DNA from 2 places in the Mesorhizobium sp. M7A.F.Ca.AU.001.01.1.1 genome. Region 2 is predicted to be linked to the other one. Evidence: predicted binding sites of a transcription regulator. Region 2 holds the regulator's gene; the other holds the start of a gene.
The links. Region 2 encodes PhoB, which activates phosphate uptake and scavenging genes when phosphate is short. Its sites were predicted from a motif close to TGTCATNNANCTGTCAT; they were not measured.
Positions count from the first base shown of each region.

Region 1: the regulator PhoB is predicted to act here: its motif matches at 7,528-7,544, upstream of EN884_RS11040 (acetoacetate decarboxylase).

Region 1 is NZ_RZPF01000135.1:210-10,006, reverse strand. Features, by position in the region: gene EN884_RS11075 (sugar-binding domain-containing protein) at 1-967, shown strand, start outside; gene EN884_RS11070 (hypothetical protein) at 964-1,332, opposite strand; gene EN884_RS11065 (pyruvate dehydrogenase complex dihydrolipoamide acetyltransferase) at 1,447-2,841, opposite strand; gene EN884_RS11060 (alpha-ketoacid dehydrogenase subunit beta) at 2,845-3,843, opposite strand; gene EN884_RS11055 (thiamine pyrophosphate-dependent dehydrogenase E1 component subunit alpha) at 3,843-4,871, opposite strand; gene EN884_RS11050 (NAD(P)H-dependent oxidoreductase) at 4,874-6,202, opposite strand; gene EN884_RS11045 (3-hydroxybutyrate dehydrogenase) at 6,664-7,452, opposite strand; gene EN884_RS11040 (acetoacetate decarboxylase) at 7,676-8,422, shown strand; gene EN884_RS11035 (patatin-like phospholipase family protein) at 8,470-9,630, shown strand.
Region 2 is NZ_RZPF01000256.1:265-7,313, forward strand. Features, by position in the region: partial or broken gene EN884_RS17150 (phosphate ABC transporter, permease protein PstA) at 1-9, shown strand, start outside; gene pstB (phosphate ABC transporter ATP-binding protein PstB) at 27-845, shown strand; gene phoU (phosphate signaling complex protein PhoU) at 872-1,579, shown strand; gene phoB (phosphate regulon transcriptional regulator PhoB) at 1,596-2,285, shown strand; gene EN884_RS17170 (ROK family protein) at 2,302-3,549, opposite strand; gene xylF (D-xylose ABC transporter substrate-binding protein) at 3,819-4,859, shown strand; gene EN884_RS17180 (sugar ABC transporter permease) at 5,002-6,354, shown strand; gene EN884_RS17185 (ATP-binding cassette domain-containing protein) at 6,366-7,049, shown strand, end outside.

The DNA.
Region 1 (9,797 bases), on a different contig from region 2:
CACAGAAAAACCCAGACAGGCTCGCCTGCCGATGGTCTCGTCGGACCTTACCGTCAAGACGGCATGGCTCTACTATGTCGAAGGTTTCACCCAGGAACAGATTGCCGAAAAGCTCGATGTCTCCAGGGTGAAGGTCATGCGTACGCTGGCCTCCTGCACCGCCGAGGGCATTGTCGTCACCATGATCAACGCGCCGACCGCCGGGCAGGTGGCGCTCGAGCGGGGACTGGAAAAGCGCTGGGGTCTGAATGCCGCCGTCGTCATCCCGACGCCTTCGGCGCATGACCATCTGGAGAAAGCCATCGGCCATGCCGTCGCGGCCTATCTCGGCGAGCAGATGCAGGACGGCATGACGCTCGCCATCGGTGGCGGCGCGACCCTGCATGCCAGCCTCGGCTTCCTTGCCCGCCGGCAGTTGAAGCGTGCCTGTGTGGTGGCGCTCGTCGGCAGCCTGCCGCACTCGCAATGGATCAATCCGTCCATCGTTGCCGCCAAGGTAGCCGATGTCTTCGAGGTCGACAGCTACCAGATCACCGCGCCGGTCACGGTCGACAATTCCTCGCTGCGCGATCTCCTCTGGGCGCAGCCGACCCTGCAGGATGTACGCCAACGCGCGGCCGCCGCCGACATCGCGCTGCTCACCGTCGGCGACATGTCGCCGGACGCCACCATCTTCCGGCATGGCATCGTTCCGTCATCGCTGATCGCTCCGTTGAAAGCGAAGGGCGCGGTCGCCAACATGCTGTGCTATTTCGTCGATGCCAATGGCCGTTTGGTGGACCACGAGGTAAACGGGCGTGTCATGGCCATCGATCTCGATGTGGTCGGCAAGGTGCCGAATGTGGTTCTCGCCGCGGGCGGCAAGCGCAAGGTCGCGGCGATCCTCGCCGCACTGAAAGCCGTCGACACCAATGTGCTGATCACTGACAGCGATACCGCCACGGCGCTGCTTGCCAAGGGCGGTTAGATCAGCCCGCGCTCGCGCAAAAAATCCTCGACGCCGACATGGGTCATGGATTCGAATTCGGCGATCGCCTCGGCCACCCGCTTGCGCTGCGCCGCCAACAGTGTGAACACCTGCTTCATCTCGCCGGAAACACCAAAACGGCTCCACCGCTCGGCGATATGCGTGGGCAGACCGATGTCGGCGCAGAACGCGTCCAGACTGTCATAGCCGAGGCTGGCGACGAGCTGCCTGGTCTCCTCCGCCGACATGCGAGGCTCGAAGGCGTGGTCGTGCAGGCGCTGCGCCACCAGCTTGATGTCGGATGGCGACGCACCCATGACCTTGCCGAACAGGGTTTTGACGTCAGATGGGTCGAATGCAGGCATATTTGGCCTCCCTGGATCGCAATCCAGATAGAACATGGGTCAAGGGTCAGCGCCTGACAAGTCGTTTCTGTCGCAAGCCGGCGCATCAGTCGGCGCCGGCTTCTGCTTGGTGGATCAGACCAGCAGGCCCATCGGATTTTCAAGGAGGTTCTTGAAGGCGACCAGCAGTTCGGCACCCAGCGCACCGTCGACGGCGCGGTGGTCGGTCGACAGCGTCACCGACATCACGGTGGCTATTCTGATCTCGCCGTTCTTGACCACTGCCCGCTCCTCGCCGGCGCCGACTGCCAGGATGGTCGCGTGCGGCGGGTTGATGACCGCGGCAAAATCCTTGATGCCGAACATGCCGAGATTGGACACCGCCGTGGTGCCACCCTGATACTCTTCCGGCTTCAGCTTGCGGCTGCGGGCGCGACTGGCGAGATCCTTCATCTCGTTGGAGATGGTGGACAGCGTCTTTTCGTCGGCATGCCGAATGATCGGCGTGATCAGGCCGCCGGGGATCGACACCGCGACGCCGACATCGGCGTGCTTGTGCTTGACCATGGCGCTTTCAGTCCACGAGGCATTGGCATCCGGCACTGCCTTCAGCGCCATCGCCATCGCCTTGATGACCATATCGTTGACCGACAGCTTGTAGGCCGGAGCATCACCCTTGTCGGTCTTCTTCACCGGGGCTGCCGCATTGATCTGCGTGCGCAGCGCCAGCAGCGCATCGAGCTCGCAGTCGAGCGTCAGGTAGAAATGCGGAATGGTGGTCTTGGCCTCGACCAGGCGGCGCGCAATGGTCTTGCGCATACTGTCATGCGGGACAAGGTCGTAGGAGCCCTGTTCGAACAGTTTCAGGACCTGATCGTCCGACATCGCCTTTACCGGCGCGGCAGGAGCAGCAGCCGGCACGCCAGCCGGAGCCTTGGCGGCAGGCGCCGTCTGGGCGCCGCCACCGGCAATGGCCGCGTCGACATCGGCCCTCACCACCCGGCCATACGGGCCGGTGCCAGATACGGTCGAGAGGTTCAGGCCGGCCTCACGGGCCAGGCGCCGGGCAAGCGGTGTTGCACGGCCGGCCGATGGCGATTGGCCGATCTCCGCCCTTGTGGGGGAGATGCCAAGTGGCGGCAAAGAGGGTAGGGCAGAGGGGTGCGTGACAGAATGAGACGTTGGCGCGACAGCGCCCCCCTCTGTCGACTTCGTCGACATCTCCCCCGCGGGGGGGGAGATTGGCGCCTTGTCCTGCTTGGCCGCAGCAGCATCAGCCCCATAGGCCTCACCGTCGGCATAGATCCACGCCACGGCAGCGCCGACCGCAATATCGACACCCTCTTTGCCGGTGACATCGCGCAGGACGCCGCTGGCCGGCGCATCGATTTCCATCGCCGCCTTGTCGGTCTCGATCTCGAACAGCACATCGCCCTTCTTGACGTGCGCGCCCTCCTCGGCAAACCAGCGCGAGATCTGTCCGGTCGCCATGTCCATGTCGACCTTGGGAAGAATGACTTCGGTCGGCATGGTCTAGCGGACCCCTTTCACGAGGTCGCGCGCGGCGGTGATGATGTCCGGAATTTGCGGCACCGTCGCCTTCTCGAGTTCCGGATTGTAGGGGATCGGCGTTTCGGCGCCGCCCAGCCGCACGATCGGCGCGTCGAGATAGTCGAACGCTTCGCTCTCGGCGATCATGGCGCTGACCTCGGCGCCGATGCCCAGCGTCTTGACCGCTTCGTAGACGCATAGCAGCCGCGACGTCTTCTTGACGCTGTCGATGACGGTCTGCTTGTCCATCGGCCGGATGGTCCGGAGATCGACGACTTCGACGTCGATGCCTTCGCTCTCCAGCACGGCTGCCGCGTCGAGCGCCTTCTGCACCATGATCGAGGTGGCGACGATGGTGAGATCCCGGCCTTCGCGGCGGATATCGGCCTTGCCGATCGGCACGGTGTAATAGCCTTCGGGCACCGGTCCCTTCATCTTGTAGAGCAGCTTGTGCTCGAAGATCATGACCGGATCGGGATCGGCGACCGCCGCCAAAAGCATGCCCTTGGCATCATAGGGGGTCGCCGGCTGGATGACTTTCAGACCCGGCACATGGCCGAGCCAGGCTTCGAGGCTCTGGCTGTGCTGAGCCGCCGCACCGGTGCCGGAACCGGCGGGAAAGCGCATCACCACGGGAACAGAAACCTCGCCGCCCAGCATGAAGCGCATCTTGGCCGCCTGGTTGACAATCTGCTCCATGGCAAGCGTGGCGAAATCGGAAAACTGGAACTCGAAGATCGGCCGCATGCCGGTGAGCGCAGCCCCAACCGCAACGCCCGCGCCGCCCAGTTCCGAAATCGGCGTGTCGATGACGCGGTCAGCGCCGTAACGTTCGACCAGGTCGCCGGTGACCTGGAAGGCGCCGCCATAGACGCCGATATCCTCGCCCATCAGGAAAACGCGCTCGTCCATGTCCATGGCGATCGCCATGGCCTCCTGGATCGCCTGGGCGTAGCTCAGTTCACGCACCATCGCGTCCATCACGCCTGCTCCGTATACACGTAATTTCCCGTCTCGCTGATATCGGGCGATGGGCTCGCCTTGGCGAACTCGATGCCCTCGGCGATCTCTTGCGCCACGGCATCGCGAATGGCCTCGATGCCCTTGTCGTCGATGAAGCCGAATTCCCTGAGCTCGCTTTCGAACAGGGTGATCGGATCGCGGTTCGACATCCAGTCCTCGATCTCTTCCTTGGTGCGATAGCGGTTGCGGTCGCTCTTGGAATGGCCGCGATGGCGATAGGTCTTGGACTCGATCAGCGTCGGCCCCTCGCCGGCGCGGGCTCGGGCAACAGCCTGATGAGACGCCTCGGCGACCTCGGAGAAGATGTTGCCGTTGACGATGACGCCGGGCATCGAATAGGCGGCGGCGCGCTCGGCGATGTTCTTGACCGCGGTCGAGCGGGCTGTCGATGTCGACATGCCGTAGCCATTGTTCTCGCAGACGAAAATGACAGGCAGCTTCCAGACCGCCGCCATGTTTAGCGCCTCGTGGAAAGCGCCTTCATTGTTGGCGCCATCGCCGAAGAACGAGACCACGACCTTGCCGGTCTTCATCATCTTGGAGGACAATGCCGCCCCCACGGCGATCGGGATACCACCACCGACGATGCCATTGGCGCCGAGATTGCCCTTGCCGACATCGGCGATGTGCATCGAGCCGCCACGGCCCTTGCAGTAGCCTGTGGTCTTGCCGAAGAACTCGGCGAACATGCGCTTGACCTCGGCGCCCTTGGCAATGCAGTGGCCGTGACCGCGATGCGTCGAGGTGATCTGGTCATCCTCGGCAAGCGGCATGCAGATGCCCATGGCGCTGGCTTCCTGGCCGATCGACAAATGCATGGTGCCATGGATGAGGCCGCGCGTGTAGCACTCCTCCGCGCCCTCTTCGAAGCGGCGGATCAGGTACATCTTGTGGAGCACCTGCTTGAGCTGCTCGGCGCTGTACTGGCGGTAGACGAAGGGCAGATTGGCGCGACTGTCAGTGACGGCTTTGCTGGCTGTGGCCATGATCACGCTCCCACGGTCCCATAGACGAGCTTGTCCTGGCGAGCGCGCAGTTCGGCGATCTTGGAGCCCGCCGCGGGCGCTGCATTCGCGTAGGTTATGAGTTCGCCCTTCTTGATCGGCGCGGTGACCGAGCCGCCCTGCAGCAGGCCGCAGGGAATGGCCTTGGCGGCGCGCGCTTCAGGCGTCGTCATGATCCAGGCGCGGTAGCAATATTCGCCGATCGCATCGAGCTTCTCGCCGGGCTTCATGTCCTTCTTGGCCACGGCGGCCACTTCGGCCACCGGCTTGGCCAGCGGCACCATGTCGGCCTTGCCGTAGAGCACGACGCGCGCGCAGGTCAGCGGCACCTCGAGCGAGGTCAGGTGATAGGGACGATGGAAAGTGAAATACGGGCCTTTGCCCATCTTCAGATCTTCCATGCGCTCGGAGATGCGCGGATGCGACATGTCGGCAACGACGAAGACGCCGGGCGCGACACCCTTGCCGATCGAATAGTCGACGACGCCGACCTTCGACAGAACGCCGCCATCCTTCTGCGGCACCAGCACCTTGGACAGTTCGCCAAGCGTCGCCGCCGGGCCATGCATGCCAGCCTTGTCTGGAACCAGGCCGGTGGCATTGGCGATTGCCGCCATCTCGACCATGGTCTTGGAGCCGTCGACGAATTCGACCAGCATGCGGACATTCATGTGCCGGCGCTTGGCTTCCTCCTCATAGTCCGGGGGAATAGCGTCGATGTTGAGCGGATTGTTCTTGCCCTTGCCGGCGGCAACGATCGGGTGACCCATGGCCGAGACGAACTCGATCAGCTCCATGCAGGAGGACGGCTCATCGCCGGCGCCCAGTGAATAGGTGACGCCGAGCCGGTCGGCCTCGCTTTTCAGATAGGCGCCGATGGTGACGTCGGCCTCGACATTCATCATCACCAGATGCTTGCCATGCTCCATGGCGCGCAGCCCGATCTCGGCGCCAACGGCGGGAACCCCGGTGGCATCGATGACGACGTCGATCAGATCATTGTTGATGACAAGGTCGGCGTCGTTGGTGACCGCGACCTTGCCGGCTTCCATCGCCGACGTCATAGCCGAAGCATTCGACACTTCGCGCGCATGCCCGGTTTCCTGGAAAGCGATATCGACGGCCTTGCTGGCAGCCGGCAGGTTCAGTTCGGAAATGGCGCCGATCTCGATGCCCGACATATGGGCGACACGAGTGACGATGTCGGTTCCCATCTCGCCCGAGCCGATCAGGCCGATGCGGATAGGCTTGCCCGACTTTGCGCGTTCCTCGAGATCGCGGGCAAGACCCGTCAACGAAACATTGGAAGCCATACCGCTCGTTCCTCCCATAATGCAGGCTTGTTCGATTGCCTGACGGGTATTGAACATCTGTATTTCTGTCAAGACTAATGTCCATATTCCCGTGCTTTTTCGGACACTTTCACCGTAGTCCGGCGGGACGAGAAAGAGGCTGGGAAACCCGATGCCGCGCAGTCGCCGTCAGTGCGCGGATGGGCATCGGTTGGGATCGTTCAGCTCAGCCAACGGCGCAGCCTGTTGCGCTGCCGTGCAATAGGCCGGCACATGCGACTGGCGGCATCTTGGCCCTCGCGGGAAGTCCTGCTCAGTGCCCCGCGAAGCCTGCCGGAGGCGGGCAACCCGCCGCGTCGATCGCAAAATCATGGAAATGCACGACCACGCCATCCGCATCGATTAAGATCACGGCATAGCCGGGTGCTTTTCTGCCAGCGCCCAGCGGCACCAGCAGGCAAACGGAACGCTTGGATTACCCTCTACTGTGCCGTCCAGCCGCCATCCATCGGCAAGGTTGTGCCGGTGACCTGCCTGGCCGCGTCCGAACACAGGAACAGCGTCAGCGCGGCGAGCTCGTCGACGGTGACGAATTCCTTGGTCGGCTGGGCGGCGAGCAGCACATCGTGCTTGACCTGTTCCTCGGTCATGCCGCGCGCCTTCATCGTGTCGGGAATCTGCCTTTCGACCAGCGGCGTCCAGACATAGCCCGGCGCGATCGCATTGACGGTGACGCCGTCGAGCGCTGCTTCGAGCGCTACCGTCTTGGTGAGGCCCGCAATGCCGTGCTTGGCCGACACATAGGCCGACTTGAACGGCGAGGCGACCAGCGCATGCGCCGAGGCGGTGTTGATGATACGGCCCCATTTGCGCGTCTTCATGCCCGGCAGTGCCGCCTTGATGGCGTAGAACGCGGCGAGCAAATTGATGCGGATGATGGCTTCCCACTTGTCATCGGGAAACTCCTCGATCGGCGCGACATGCTGGATGCCGGCATTGTTGACCAGGATATCGAGACTGCCGAAGGCAGCCTCGGCCTCATGCACCATGGCGCTGACCGCCGCGCCATCCATCATGTTGGCACCGGAGTAGCGGCACTTGACGCCGAAATCCTTCTCGATGCCGGCGCGCTCGTGCTCGATGGCAGCCGCATCGCCAAGGCCGTTGATGGTGACATTGGCGCCTTCCACGGCAAAGGCGCGGGCGATGGCCAAGCCGATGCCGCTGGTCGAGCCGGTGACGAGGGCGTTCTTCGAAGACAGGAAACCCATGATGATCTCGCAAGAGGTGGGAGGGAACGAACGGGGCCGCCTTTGTGCGCCGCACCATGACAGTGCCATAGCCATATGTCGGTGCGATTACAGGGTTGAGACGGCCGTCGACAGGCCCCTTGGGCGGCTGTCAGGCGGCTGACACGGCACTGTCATGGTGCCGTGCAACATAATCCGGAGCGCATTCGCGCAGTCATTCCTGAACCAAAATGGGGCTACAGCCTTGCAGATCGCCGATGTCGTGAAGCGCGCCTATGCGATGCCGCTGACCAACCCCTCCTTTCCGCCCGGGCCGTACCGTTTCTTCAACCGCGAATACGTCATCATCACCTACCGCACGACGCGCGAGGCGCTAGAGGCTGTCGTGCCGGAGCCGCTGGAGATCGACGAGCCGCTGGTCAAATACGAATTCATCCGCATGCCTGACTCGACCGGTTTCGGCGACTACACCGAGACCGGCCAGGTCATCCCGGTGCGCTACAAGGGCCAGCACGGCGCCTACGTCCATTCGATGTATCTCGACGACGACGCGCCGATCGCCGGCGGCCGCGAACTGTGGGGCTTTCCCAAGAAGCTTGCCAATCCCAAGATCGTGCATGAAGGCGAGGTCATCGTCGGCACGCTGCACTATGGCAGCGTTCTGTGCGCCACCGGCACGATGGGCTACAAGCACAAGAAAGCCGATCACGGCTCTGTCCTCGCTTCGCTGGCCGCGCCCAATTTCCTGATCAAGATCGTCCCGCATGTCGACGGCACGCCGCGCATCTGCGAACTGGTCCGCTACCACCTCACCGACATCACGCTGAAGGAAGCCTGGACAGCGCCCGCCGCACTCGATTTGCGGCCGCACGTCATGGCCGACGTGGCGCGGCTGCCGGTGCTCGACATCGTATCCGCCGTCCACTTCACCGCCGACCTGACGCTTGGGCTGGGCGAAGTGGTTCACGATTATCTCGCCGACCGCACCTGAGCTGCACAAGCCTTTCAGAGCCCAAACAGAAGTCGGAGACCAAAGCCGTGCTCGAACGCAATCGCAACAAGGAGGCCACCGCCACCATCGCGGAGATCTCGGCGCAGTATGACCGCGTCGCGCTGGTGTTTCAGGGAGGCGGCGCGCTCGGCGCCTACCAGGCTGGGGTGTACCAGGCATTGGCAGAGGCCGGCTGCGAGCCGAGCTGGCTTTCCGGCGTGTCGATCGGCGCCATCAATGCGGCGATCATCGCCGGCAATGAATCGAGCCGCCGGCTGCAGCGCCTCGAGCAATTCTGGCAGACGATTTCGGGTCGCAAGATCTGGGCCTATACGCCGGAAGGCGACATCTACCGTGATATCCGCAATCGCACCAGTTCGTGGATGACCATGGTCATGGGGCAGCCGGGCTTCTTCAAGCCGCGCAATCCTAACCCCTGGATGGAGCAGCCCGGCGCCGAGGGCGCCACCAGCTTCTACGACACGGCCGAGCTGAAGGAGACGCTGCAAAGCCTGATCGACTTCGACATCCTCAACGACGGCAAGAAGCGGTTGAGCGTCGGCGCGGTCAACGTCCGGACCGGCAACTTCGTCTATTTCGACACCGACAAGGTCCGCATCGAACCGGAGCACATCATGGCCAGCGGCGCGCTGCCGCCGGCGTTCCCGTCGATCCGCATCGAAGGCGAATATTACTGGGACGGCGGCATCGTCTCCAACACGCCGCTGCAATATCTGCTCGACCAGGAAGAGGACCGTTCCTCGCTGGTTTTCCAGGTCGACCTGTTCAGCGCGCGAGGCGTCCTGCCGCGCAGCATGCCGGACGTGCTGTCGCGCCACAAGGACATCATGTATTCAAGCCGCACACGGCAAAACACCGACAATTTCAAACGCATCCACGGTCTCAAGATGCGCCTGCTCGATGCACTGAAACGGGTGCCGAAGGAGTTGCGGACGCCGGCCGAGGAAGCGCTGATCGAGGACTATTCGGACGCCGGCACCGTCAACATCGTGCACCTGATCTATCAGCACAAGGGCTATGAGGGTCACGCCAAGGACTATGAGTTCTCAGGCACCTCGATGCGCGAGCATTGGGAGACAGGGTTGGAGGACACGCAGCGCACCTTGCGCCATCGTGAGTGGCTGACGATGCCGACCAATGTCGACGGTGTGGCCATCCATGACCTGCATCGCGAAGACCCGACGTAGCCAGGCCGGTTATGCCCAACGGTTCAGCGTTGTTGGCCAGGATTCGTTTGAACGGCCATCGCCAACGCTCGAGATTGGCCGACGCCTCCAAACTTCGTCATCCTTGGGCGAAGCAGGAGCGAAGCTCCGTCGCGGAGACCCTGGGATCCATGCCGTGACCTTTGCCA
Region 2 (7,049 bases):
CGCTGGTAGAAAAAAGGCATTTTGGTATGAACATCATGACCGAACAGTCCCTTGAAAACGCAGTGGGCGACAAGATGAAGTCGAACGAAGTGATAAAAATGCGCGGCGACAAGGTCGGCGTGTTCTACGGCGAGAAGCAGGCGCTGTTCGACGTCGATCTCGACGTCCGCCTGAACCAGGTGACGGCGCTGATCGGCCCCTCCGGCTGCGGCAAGTCCACCTTCCTGCGCTGCCTCAACCGCATGAACGACACCATCGATTCAGCACGGGTAACCGGCAAGATCACGCTCGACGAAGAGGACATCTACGACAAGAACATCGATGTCGTCGAACTCAGGGCGCGCGTCGGCATGGTGTTCCAGAAACCCAATCCGTTCCCAAAGTCGATCTACGAGAACGTCGCCTATGGTCCGCGCATCCACGGATTGGCCAAGCGCAAGGCCGACATGGATCAGATCGTCGAGTCCAGCCTGAAGAAGGCGGCGATCTGGAACGAGGTCAAGGACCGTTTGCAGGAACCTGGCACGGGTCTTTCCGGTGGCCAGCAGCAGCGCCTGTGCATTGCACGCGCCATCGCCGTGTCGCCCGAGGTGATCCTGATGGACGAACCGTGTTCGGCGCTCGACCCGATCGCCACCGCTCGCGTCGAGGAACTGATCGACGAACTGCGTCAGAACTATACGATCGTCATCGTCACCCATTCGATGCAGCAGGCAGCGCGCGTGTCGCAGCGCACCGCGATGTTCCATCTTGGCTATCTGGTCGAGGAGGGCGCCACCGACAAGATGTTCACCACCCCCGACGACAAACGCACCCAGGACTACATCACCGGCCGGTTCGGCTGATCTCTGGCATATGAGGGACGAAGATCATGGGTGAACATACCGTTGCATCTTTCGATGAGGATCTGGAGCAGATCAGCCAGCTGATCCGCGACATGGGCGATCTCGCCCGCTCGATGGTCGGTGGCTCGACCAGGGCTTTGCTCAATTCGGACAATGCGCTGGCGCAGCGGGTGGTTTCCGACGACGCCATCATGGATGCACGCCAGCGCGAGCTGGACGATCGTGCCATCACGCTGATCGCCAAGCGCCAGCCAATGGCCAACGATCTGCGTGCGGTGGTCGGTTCGATCCGCATGGCCGGCGACCTCGAGCGCATCGGCGACCTTGCCAAGAACATCGCCAAGCGCGTCGGCACTGTCGGGCTGAGCGTCACGCCGCACGACCTTTCGCATTCGATCGACGCAATGGCGCAGCTGGTGCTGATCCAGGTGCAGGGGGTCGTCGACGAGTATGCCGCCGCTGACGCGGCAGCGCTTGCCACGCTCAGAAACAATGATGAACGCATCGACGTCAAATACACATCGGTGTTCCGCGAACTTCTGACCTACATGATGGAAGATCCGCGCAACATCACGGCGTGCACGCACCTGTTGTTTTGCGCCAAGAACCTCGAGCGGATCGGCGACCACGTGACCAACATCGCCGAAAATGCCTATTATGTTTTGACCGGCACGCAGTTGCCAGCCAACCGTCCGAAGCAGGACGAGACGGCAATGTCCGCGCCAGCGGCATGACAGGGGTGACCAGCCGATGATCGCGCCACGCATCATGGTGGTGGAGGATGAGGAGCCGCTAGGCGTGCTGCTCCGCTACAATCTCGAATCCGAAGGTTACCAGGTCGAGGTGGTGACGCGCGGCGACGAGGCCGAAATCCGGCTGCAGGAGAACGTTCCAGACCTTCTGGTGCTCGACTGGATGGTGCCTGCGGTTTCCGGTATCGAACTCTGCCGCCGGCTAAGGATGCGTCCCGAGACCGAGCGGCTGCCGATCATCATGCTGACCGCGCGAGGCGAGGAAAGCGACCGCGTGCGCGGCCTCTCGACCGGTGCCGACGACTATCTGGTCAAGCCTTTCTCGACGCCGGAGTTCATGGCCAGGGTCAAGGCGCTGCTGCGCCGGGCCAAGCCGGAAGTGCTGTCCAGCGTGCTCAAGGTCGGCGATATCGTGCTCGATCGCGAATCGCACCGTGTCTATCGCAAGAAGAGCGAAATCCGGCTCGGGCCGACGGAATTCCGCCTGCTTGAATTCATGATGCGCCATCCAGGCCGCGTGTTCTCGCGCAGCCAACTGCTCGACAATGTCTGGGGCGAGACGATCTACATCGACGAACGCACGGTCGATGTGCATGTCGGCCGGCTGCGCAAGGCGGTCAACAACGGCCGTATGCCCGATGTCATCCGCACCATCCGTGGGGCGGGTTACGCCATTCGCGAGGACTGAACTCCCTCGTTTGAACTCACGCCACGTTCTTGCCGCCGAGACCGGATCTCGCCTGCACGCCCGGCGCAAAAATCTCCTGATCGACGAAGATTAGCGCCCGCATGGCGCAGCCTTCGCGGATCAGCGGCAGTTCGTTCGGCTCGGTGTCGAAGGAAATCGACTTGGAATGCTGGCCGCCGGCGGTCTGGGCAATCGCTTGCCGCAATGCCGGCTCGATCAGGTCGAAGGCGGCGGCGCTGACGCCGACCATGGCGACCGGCGCCGGATCGATCAGCGCGAACAGGCTGCCGAGGCCGTAGCCGAGCGCTTCGCCGGCCTTGCGATAGGCTTCCCGTTCGGGTCCGTCCCTTTCGCGGGCGGCGGCAGCCAGGGCGCGCATGTCGGCATCGCTGACATCGGCGACGGGTTCTGCATCCTCGCCCATCTGCCGCGCGTTGCGCCAGATGGCATAATTGCCGGCATAGGCTTCGACGCAGCCGCGCCGTCCGCAGCGACACAGCGCCCCGTTCGGCCGATGAATCATGTGGCCGAATTCGCCGCCCGAGGAATGGGTGCCGGTGAACAATTCGCCCTTCAGCACCAGCCCCATGCCGATGCCGTGCGACAAAAGGATAGCGATGAAATCGTCGCGGTAACGATCGGGGTCGCGCCAGCGCAGCGCCACCGCCATCATGTTGCAATCGTTCTCCATAATGGCTGGGATGCCGAACTCGTCTTCGAATATGTCGGCGAAGGCGATGTCGGTGTGCGGCGTGATCGGCGACCACAGCATGGCGCGGGCACGGGTGTCGGTGATGCCCTGGACGGCCAGCGCGATACGGGCGATGCTGCGCACGTCCAGGTCGGGATCTTCCAGGCGGCGCCGCACGATTGCCGTGCACTCACCGATCAGCGAGTCGCGCGACATCGTCAGCGTGTCGAGCCGGCGCTGTTCCTCGGATATTACCTGGCCGGCATAGTCGATGACGGCGACCGAGAGGAAGTTCAGCGACAGCACCACGGTCATTACCGCGGCCGCTTCCGGATTGAGGCTGAGGCCGACCTGCGGACGGCCGCGTTTGAGCGAGCCGGCCTCGCTCGGCTTGCTTTCGGTCAGGATACCTTCGACGATCAGGTCGGATGAGATCGCCGAGATCGTCGAATGGCTGAGGCTTGTGGTTGCGGCGATCTCGGTGCGCGACGGCTGTCCGGCGCGGCGCACCGCCGCGATCACCATCGCGCGGTTGCGGCGGCGCAAATCGTCGTGGCGGATTCCGACCGACATGCTCTTTCATATCCTCCCGGTCGCCGCGGTTCTTCCTGCCCTGGAACGCTGTCGGTGACGCGGTCAAATACTGGCAGAAGCCGCGCGCCGTGTCATTTATTTATTCCGAGGCCCGAAAAAAATTCGAAACGACATCAAAATCCATCAGAATCGATGTTGACAGCGTTCGGGCGTTGGCCCAGTATTTTTTCGAGGCTCGAAAAAATAGGGCCTTTGTGCCGGCCTTCGGGCCAGTTTGGTCGCGCCATACGCGGCGCAGGGAGGATAATATGAAAAGATTCACAGCCGCCATCCTGGCGGGTGCCGCCATGTCGCTGACGCTCGCGTCTGTCGCGCAGGCGAAGGACAAAGTCGTCGGCGTTTCGTGGTCCAACTTCCAGGAGGAACGCTGGAAGACCGACGAGGCCGCCATGAAGACGGCGATCGAGGCCGCCGGCGACAAGTACATCTCCGCCGATGCGCAGTCCAATCCCGGCAAGCAGCTTACGGACGTCGAAAGCCTGATCTCGCAGGGCGCCAATTCCCTGATCATCCTGGCGCAGGATGCTTCGGCCATCGGCCCGGCCGTGCAGAAAGCCCTGGACGAAGGCATTCCGGTCGTCGGCTATGACCGGTTGATCGAGAACAAGGATGTTTTCTATCTGACCTTCGACAACAAGGAAGTCGGCCGCATGCAGGCCCGCGAAGTGTTCAAGGTCAAGCCGGAAGGCAACTACGTCTTCATCAAGGGCTCCGGTGCCGATCCCAATGCCGACTTCCTGTTCTCGGGCTCGATGGAAGTGCTCAAGGAAGCCATTGACAGCGGCAAGATCAAGAATGTCGGCGAAGCCTACACGGATGGCTGGCTGCCCGCCAACGCCCAGAAGAACATGGAACAGTTCCTGACCGCCAACGACAACAAGGTCGACGCGGTGGTCGCGGCCAATGACGGCACTGCCGGTGGCGTCGTCGCGGCGCTGACGGCTCAAGGCTTGGCCGGCACCGTGCCGGTCTCGGGGCAGGACGGCGACCACGCCGCGCTGAACCGCATCGCCCTGGGCACGCAAACCGTGTCGGTGTGGAAGGACGCGCGCGAGCTCGGCAAGAATGCCGCCGAGATCGCCTCGCAACTGGCCGACGGCAAGAAGACGAGCGACATCGCCGGCGCCAAGGACTTCACGACGCCGGGCGGCAACACCGTCAAGTCGCTGTTCCTGACTCCGGTTGCCATCACCAAGGACAATCTCAACGTCGTCATCGACGCTGGCTGGATCAAGAAGGACGAAGTCTGCGCGGGTGTCGCTGCCGGCACCGTCGCGGCCTGTAACTGATCCGGACCACTTCGAAATATCTGAACGCCGCGGCCCAAAAGCCGCGGCGTTTTCTCAAAGAATTGTGTTTCCGCATCATGCGGATAGCTTCTAGGCTGGGCTCCGGCATGCGCGTCAGACGGCCAGCCGGTGGGAGGAAATCATGACCGACACGACGTCCAACCCGCAGGCCGATACGGCGCGCGCGTCGGAACTCGGCGCCGTCGCCCGGTTCCTGAAGGCGACCGAGATCGACACCCGGATGCTCGGCATGATCGGCGCGCTGCTGGTCATCTGGATTGGGCTGCATGTCATTTCCAGCCTGCGCCTCGGCGTCAACCCGCTCGATTTCGACAGCCGCACCTTTCTCACGCCGCGCAATCTGTGGAACCTGTCGGTGCAGACATCCGCGGTCGCCATCATGGCCTGCGGCATGGTGCTGGTCATCGTCATGCGCAACATCGACCTGTCGGTCGGTTCCGCCGAGGGCCTGATCGGCATGGTGATGGGATTTGCCCAGGTGCATTTCCTGGTGCGTTTTGTCGGGCTCGAACTCGGCAATCCGTGGATCTGGGCCCTGGCGCTGGTCATCGGCCTGGCGCTCGGCCTGTTGATCGGCGCCTTTCAAGGCTTCGTCATCGCCTATCTCGAAGTGCCCGCCTTTATCGTGACGCTGGGCGGCCTGCTGGTCTGGCGCGGTGCTGCCTGGTGGGTCACATCAGGCCAGACCGTGGCGCCGCTTAACGCCACCTTTCAGCTGATGGGCGGCGGGCCGGCGGGATCGATCGGCGCAACCTGGAGCTGGGTTGTCGGGATCGTCGCCTGCCTCGCCGTGGTGTTTGGGCTGTTCAACGGGCGGGTGCAGCGCAAGCGTTTCCGTTTTCCGCTACGTCCGATCTGGGCCGAGGCGCTGCTCGGTGTCGTCACCTGCGGCGCCATCATGGGTGCGGTCTGGCTCGCCAACTCCTACCCCTGGCCGATCGGCATCGTGAACAGATATGCGGCCGCCAACAACATCACCGTTCCCGAAGGCGGCCTGTTCATCGCCCACGGTATCGCCATACCGGTGCTGATGGCGGTCGCCGTCGGGCTGGTCATGACCTTCATCACCAACCGCACCCGTTTCGGCCGCTATGTCTTCGCCATCGGCGGCAATCCCGAGGCGGCCAATCTCGCCGGCATCAACACGCGCTGGATCACCATGAAGGTGTTCATGATCATGGGCGTGCTGGCCACGATTGCCGCGGCGATCTCCTCGGCCCGGCAGAATTCGGCCACCAACGTGCTTGGAACGCTCGACGAGCTGCTCGTCATTGCAGCCGCCGTGATCGGTGGCACGTCGCTAGCCGGCGGGTCGGGAACGATCATCGGCGCCATGCTCGGCGCCCTGCTGATGCAATCGCTGCAGTCCGGCATGGTGCTGCTTGGTGTCGACTCGCCGCTGCAGAGCATCGTCGTCGGCGCCGTACTGGTGATCGCCGTGTGGCTCGACACCGTCTATCGCAAGCGCGTCTAGGAGGGCATGCCATGACTGACAAGACTGCTCCTGCAGCCACCGCGCTGATCGACATGAGGAACATCTCGATCGCGTTTGGCGGCATCCGCGCCGTCGACGACGCCTCGATCGATCTTTTCCCCGGCGAGGTCGTGGCGCTGCTCGGCCATAATGGCGCCGGCAAGTCGACATTGATCAAGATCCTGTCCGGCGCCTACAAGCGCGATTCGGGCCAGATCTTCGTCAACGGCGAGGAGGCATCGATCTCCAACCCGCGCGACGCCAAGAAATACGGCATCGAGACGATCTACCAGACGCTGGCGTTGGCCGACAATGTCGACGCCGCCGCCAATCTGTTCCTCGGCCGCGAGTTGATGACCGCCTGGGGCACGCTCGACGACGTTGCCATGGAGGCCGAGGCGCGCAAGGTGATGGGTCGGCTCAATCCCCGGTTCCAGCGTTTCAAGGAGCCGGTGATCAAGCTGTCGGGCGGCCAGCGGCAATCGGTGGCGATCGCGCGTGCGATCCTGTTCAACGCCCGCATCCTGATCATGGACGAGCCGACGGCCGCACTTGGTCCGCAGGAAACGACGCAGGTCGGCGAACTGGTCAAGCAGCTGAAGTCCGACGGCATCGGCATCTTCCTGATCAGCCACGACATCCACGATGTGTTCGAGCTTGCCGACCGGGTCTGCGTCATGAAGAACGGCCAGGTG